Regions from separate parts of the Priestia sp. TRN 1309 genome, predicted to be linked through region 2. Evidence: a T-box and tRNA genes for the amino acid it is inferred to sense, from the RefSeq annotation. Region 2 holds a T-box; the other holds one or more tRNA genes.
The links. A T-box is a leader RNA that pairs with one kind of tRNA and senses whether it is charged. The one in region 2 lies ahead of pheS (phenylalanine--tRNA ligase subunit alpha), so its partner is inferred to be a tRNA-Phe.
Positions count from the first base shown of each region.

Region 1: it encodes a tRNA-Phe, which carries the amino acid that the T-box ahead of pheS (phenylalanine--tRNA ligase subunit alpha) is inferred to sense. The anticodon was not compared.

Region 1 covers NZ_JBOZGM010000005.1:30,082-33,358, reverse strand. The annotation lists gene walK (cell wall metabolism sensor histidine kinase WalK) at 1-644, opposite strand, end outside; gene yycF (response regulator YycF) at 651-1,358, opposite strand; tRNA gene ACRPLQ_RS19725 (tRNA-Phe) at 1,621-1,693, opposite strand; tRNA gene ACRPLQ_RS19720 (tRNA-Asp) at 1,698-1,773, opposite strand; tRNA gene ACRPLQ_RS19715 (tRNA-Glu) at 1,809-1,880, opposite strand; tRNA gene ACRPLQ_RS19710 (tRNA-Lys) at 1,896-1,968, opposite strand; gene ACRPLQ_RS19705 (adenylosuccinate synthase) at 2,136-3,277, opposite strand, start outside.
Region 2 covers NZ_JBOZGM010000006.1:218,669-221,945, forward strand. The annotation lists gene pheT (phenylalanine--tRNA ligase subunit beta) at 1-271, opposite strand, end outside; gene pheS (phenylalanine--tRNA ligase subunit alpha) at 285-1,319, opposite strand; T-box leader at 1,374-1,609, opposite strand; gene ACRPLQ_RS22590 (TrmH family RNA methyltransferase) at 1,658-2,422, opposite strand; gene sspI (small acid-soluble spore protein SspI) at 2,563-2,769, shown strand; gene ACRPLQ_RS22600 (M42 family metallopeptidase) at 2,826-3,277, opposite strand, start outside.

The DNA.
Region 1 (3,277 bases), on a different contig from region 2:
CCTGCCTTAAAGATCTGATTGATATTACTCATTTGATCGTAAACAGGCTCCATGGAAGCTGTTAAGTAAATAGCGCCTAAGATTTCTTCGCTAGACTGAACTTTTCCATTTTTATTAGTTGAACTTGATTGACTGGCACCTACTTTATCCTGTAAACGAATAGGCTGTATCATAACTCTGATTCGCTGCCCGCTTTGATCAACAAATACATTATCAGAGTTCGTTCCTGCTAACAACGCATTTGTAATCGCTAAATCATTAGTCTTTTTACCTATGATCTGTTGAGGATTTGAGTTCGATGTAGCAATGATTCTTCTATTTTGGTCAATGACTCTTACTTCAGAAATGTCATTCATATCATTTGAAGCTAAATTGGGTCTTGAAGCAAAATCTCTTAAAATAGTCTTTAAGTCTTCCTCAAGAGTCGGTGAATCATCATCACGATTTTTCACCATTTCTTGTCCAATGTTATACGTCAGCAAGTCTGTCCGCTCTTGAAGAGACGTTCGAAAGTTGTTAACTAATTCTTTTTCTAATTGTCGTGCAAAATAGACCCCAATAATTTGCATCGCAATTAAAATGAGCAGCACATAAATCAATACAAACTTTAAATGAATAGATTGCAGGAGCCTTACTTTCTTCATCTAAAATTACTCCTGCTCTGGGCTGCGTAAATAATAGCCTACTCCACGTCTTGTTACAATCCACATTGGATGGCTTGGATTATCTTCAATTTTTTCACGTAATCTTCGAACTGTTACATCTACCGTACGCACATCACCAAAATAGTCATAACCCCATACAGTTTGAAGCAAGTGTTCACGCGTCATGACTTGTCCAATGTGCTTCGCTAAATAATGCAGCAGCTCAAATTCACGATGAGTCAGTTCAATCGTTTCTCCGCGCTTAGACACAATATAAGCATCTGGATGAATAACAAGTGCTCCAATCGTAATTTCATTCGTTTCACTTTCTTCTGTTGGAACAGCTACCTGCTGATGTCTACGTAAATTAGCTTTTACACGTGCTAATAATTCACGCGTACTGAACGGCTTAGTTACATAATCATCTGCACCTAATTCTAGACCTAAAACCTTGTCAATTTCAGAGTCTTTTGCTGTTAACATGATAATGGGCATATCATATTTTTTGCGCACTTCTCGGCAAACTTCCATTCCATCTTTCTGAGGAAGCATAATATCTAATAAAATCATTTCAGGCTGTACTTCTTCCACTTTTTCAAGTGCTTCTACGCCATCATAAGCACAAAATACTTCGTAACCTTCTTTTTGCAAATTAAACTTTAAAATATCTGCAATCGGCTTTTCGTCATCTACGACTAAAATACGTTTATCCATGATCATCGTTCTCCTTTATTAGTTGAAGCAAAATATAAAAGATAGTATTCATACTGTTTGAATACCGTAGTTTTATTATACTTGATAACCCTTGAAACGTCACAAGTTCATCCTCTACTATACATGAAGATATATGATTTTCAACCATCTCTAAATACAAAAGTAATATATTACCATAAAAGAGATGCAAAGCAAATAACGTTTTCTTTTAAATGTAAATAAAAGAAAAAAGCATGACTTTAAATAAAGTCATGCTTTTTGATGGCTCGGGACGGAATCGAACCGCCGACACAAGGATTTTCAGTCCTTTGCTCTACCAACTGAGCTACCGAGCCAAAATGGCGGTCCCGACGGGAATCGAACCCGCGATCTCCTGCGTGACAGGCAGGCATGTTAACCGCTACACCACGGGACCTCAGTCTATATGCTATGTATTAAAAATATTAAAAATGACCCGTACGGGATTCGAACCCGTGTTACCGCCGTGAAAGGGCGGTGTCTTAACCGCTTGACCAACGGGCCACGTTGTAACAAAAGTGAGCCATGAAGGACTCGAACCTTCGACCCTCTGATTAAAAGTCAGATGCTCTACCAACTGAGCTAATGGCTCATGTTATATCTCTTAGCGACGCTTATTATAATAACATGATATTTCATATAAATGCAATAGTTTTTTAAAACTTTCTTTTTATTATTGAGCTTTTTTTAAAAGTCTTGTTAAAAAAGCACCAATTATAAATAAAAAAGGTTAGCTCACGAAGAGCTAACTCTTTTTATTTAGCTATATACACCACGTAATACATTTGTTTGTGTACGATCTGGACCTACAGAGAAAATAGATAAAGGAATACCTGTTAATTGAGACACGCGCTCTAAGTAGTGGCGAGCGTTATCAGGTAACTCATCTAATGTTTTCACACCCGTGATATCTTCTGTCCAACCTGGAAGCTCTTCATATACAGGTTCGCATTCTGCAAGTGTTTTTAAGCTAGCAGGGAATTCTTCCATAACTTCCCCTTTATAACGGTAAGCTACACAAATCTTTAATGTCTCAATTCCCGTTAATACATCAATTGAGTTTAAAGATAAGTCTGTGATTCCGCTAACGCGGCGAGCATGACGTACAACTACACTGTCGAACCAACCTACACGGCGAGGACGACCAGTTGTTGTACCGTATTCACGTCCTACTTCACGGATTTGATCACCGATTTCGTTTGTTAATTCAGTTGGGAAAGGACCGTCACCAACACGAGTTGTATAGGCTTTTGATACACCTACAACGTGTTTGATTTTAGATGGACCTACACCAGAACCAATTGTTACTCCACCCGCTACTGGGTTTGAAGATGTAACAAATGGATATGTTCCTTGGTCGATATCTAACATAACACCTTGTGCGCCTTCAAATAGTACACGACGTCCTTCGTCTAACGCATCATTTAATACTACTGATGTATCAACAACATATTTTGCAACTTGTTGACCATACTCATAGTACTCATCTAAAATTTCTTCTAATGTAAAGCCTTCTACTTCATACATTTTTTCAAGAAGGCGATTCTTTTCAGCTAAGTTTTGTGTTAATTTTGCTTCAAATACTTCACGGTCTAGTAAATCGGCAATTCGAATACCAACACGTGCTGCTTTATCCATATAAGCTGGTCCAATACCTTTTTTCGTTGTACCAATCTTATTTTCACCTTTACGTTCTTCTTCAACTTCATCTAATTTTAAATGATATGGAAGAATCACATGAGCTCGGTTACTAATACGTAAGTTTTCTGTTGTTACACCGCGATCATGTAAGTATTTTAATTCTTGAACAAGTGCTTTTGGATCAACAACCATACCGTTTCCAATTACACACGTTTTGTCATTATAAAAAATACCTGAAGGAATTAAATGTAACTTATAAG
Region 2 (3,277 bases):
CTTTTTGACCTTGTGCCACGTTAGGTGCTCCGCACACGATTTGAACGATTTCTCCTCCGCCAAGATCTACTTGACAGCGGCTTAATTTATCCGCATTTGGATGCTGTTCACGTTCTACAACGTGACCAATTACCACTCCGCTGATGCCTTTATTTAAGTTTTCTACACCTTCAACTTCAATTCCACTTTTTGTGATTTTATCAGCTAACTCTTCTGCCGTTACGCCTGATAAGTCAACATACTCTTGTAACCAACGATAAGATACAAACATCGTAGTCCCTCCTTTATACTTGTTTAAATTGATCTAAGAAACGAACATCATTTGTATAGAAATGACGAATATCATCCACGCCGTGTTTTAACATAGCAATACGCTCTACACCGATTCCAAAAGCAAAACCACGATATTTAGTTGAATCGTATCCAGCCATTTCAAGAACATTTGGATGAACCATACCGGCTCCTAAAATTTCAATCCAGCCTGTTTGTTTACATACATTACAGCCTTTACCTCCACATTTTGCACACGATACGTCTACTTCTACAGACGGCTCAGTGAATGGGAAGAAACTTGGACGAAGACGAATTTCACGGTCTGCACCGAACATCTTTTTCACAAATACTTCAAGCGTGCCTTTTAAATCGCTCATACGAATGTTTTCGTCTACTACAAGACCTTCAATTTGCATAAATTGATGTGAATGCGTAGCATCATCGTCATCGCGGCGGTACACTTTACCTGGGCAAATAATTTTAACAGGTCCTTTGCCTTCATTCTTGTTCATAACACGAGCTTGAACAGTTGATGTATGCGTACGAAGAAGCGTTTCTTCCGTAATATAGAACGTATCTTGCATATCACGTGCTGGGTGACCTTTTGGCAAGTTCAGCGCTTCGAAATTATAGTAGTCCTGCTCTACTTCTGGTCCTTCTGCTACTTCATAGCCCATTCCTAAGAATAAATCTTCTACTTCTTCAACCACGCTTGTGAGCGGGTGATGCGTACCTGCTTTAACCGGGCGTCCCGGCAGCGTTACGTCAATTGTTTCTGAAGCAAGTTTACGCTCTACCTCGGCTGCTTCTAACGCCGTTTGTTTTTCTTCAATTTTAGATGCAATCGCTTCACGTACTTCATTTGCAAGTGCTCCCATTACAGGACGCTCTTCAGCTGAAAGTTTTCCCATACCGCGAAGTACTTCTGTGATAGGGCCTTTCTTTCCTAAATAAGCTACGCGTACGTCGTTTAATTCTTTTAAAGCACTTGCTGCTTCGACTTTTGCAATTGCTTCTTGTTGAAGTTCTTGTAAACGTTCTTTCATCACTTATTCCTCCTTTTAACGTAAAAAATGACAAATAAAAAAACCTCCTCCCAAAAAAGGGACGAGGATTAGTCGCGTTACCACCCTTGTTAACTATATACACAGACGTATACAGTTCACTTCATTCAAGTTAACGGAATCTCCGGAACACCTTTACATCTATGTAAGATGGTCTAAGTGTCAACTCAAGAGGTGAATTCACTTATTACATTTATAAAAATGCTTTCAGTCATGGCATTTTCTCCCTGCATAAACGGACATAAGCTACTGCTCTCTTTCATCGTTTTTTACATATGTAACTATTGTATTATTATAGTGAAAACACGTTCTCGATGCAACTACATTCCGCGTAAATAATAAAGTAAGATTCCAGAAGCGATGGCAACATTTAACGACTCGCTCTTTCCATAGATGGGAATGTACAGATTCTGATCCGTTTGTTCCAACACTTTCTCGCTTACGCCGTTTCCTTCATTTCCCACAATCAGCGCAAATTCGTTTGAAGGTTTTACGTGTGTGTAGACCTTTCCATTTTGTAACGACGTGCCGTAAACTGCTATTCCTCTTTCTTTTAACAATGAAATTATTTCGAGTAAATCGCCTTTTACAATTGGAAGGTGAAAAATAGCTCCTTGCGTTGAACGAACGACTTTTGGGTTGTACACATCCACGCTGCCCTCTCCAATGATAATAGCCTCCACTCCCGCAGCATCAGCGGTTCGGATAATGGTGCCTAGGTTACCTGGATCTTGCACGGCATCTAAAAGCAATACTTTCTGTGCTGTATGAATAATTTCCGCATGCTTTGTTTGAAAACACACGGCAATAATTCCTTGAGGTGTTTCTGTGTCAGATAATAACTTACTAATTGCTTCGTTTACAACGATTATTTCGATACCGTCTATATCCCACTGTGCGGGCACTTCGGTCGATTCGCGTATAATTAGTTCCTTTACACAATCCTTATTTTTGATAGCCTCTTCGACTAAATGAAAGCCTTCTACCATAAAAAGGCCCTGCTTATCACGGTCTTTTTTATTATGCAGTTTTTTCCACGCTTTTACCTGCGGATTTTTAACTGAATCAATTTGTTTCACAAACATAACTCCTTTATCTATACAAAAATAAATAGTTCGATTACATTTTGTTCAATAATCATTAGATAAGTTTCACTTTATTGTACATAGAAATCGCAAAGAAAACAAAAACTATTGGTAACTTTACGATAGCTGAGGTGAAAATGATGGATCTTAATTTACGAAATGCTGTTATTGCAAACGTTTCAGGAAACTCAAAAGAAGAGCTTGAGGCTACAATTTCTGACGCTATTCAAAGCGGTGAAGAAAAAATGCTCCCTGGACTTGGTGTTTTATTTGAAGTGCTTTGGGAAAAGTCTCCGGAATCAGAAAAAGAAGAAATTCTGACAACGCTTGAAAACGGTTTAAAATAAATAACCTTTTCCTATGTACAACAAAAAGCTCATTCTCCTAGGAGAATGAGCTTTTTTCAATTATACGTAATGGCGTTAACCGTATCTCGGTCTAAGCGCTTAATGACTTCCGCAATTAATTTAACTGCGTTTTCATAATCATCACGATGAAGCATTGCTGCATGAGAATGGATATAACGAGTTGCAATTGTAATCGAAAGTGCTGGCACCCCGTTAGCTGAAATATGGATAGAACCCGAGTCCGTACCGCCTCCAGCAATTGCATCAAATTGATACGGAATATTTAATTCATCTGCCACATCTACCACTGTATCTCGAAGTCCTTTATGAGAGACCATGGAAGCATCATATAAAATGATTTGCGGACCCTGCCCCATTTTAGAAGAGGCTTCTTTATCAGAAACACCAGGTGTATCTCCAGCGATACCGACATCAACAGCAAATGCAATATCCGGTTCAATAAAGTTAGCAGATGTTTTTGCACCTCGGAGTCCAACTTCTTCTTGCA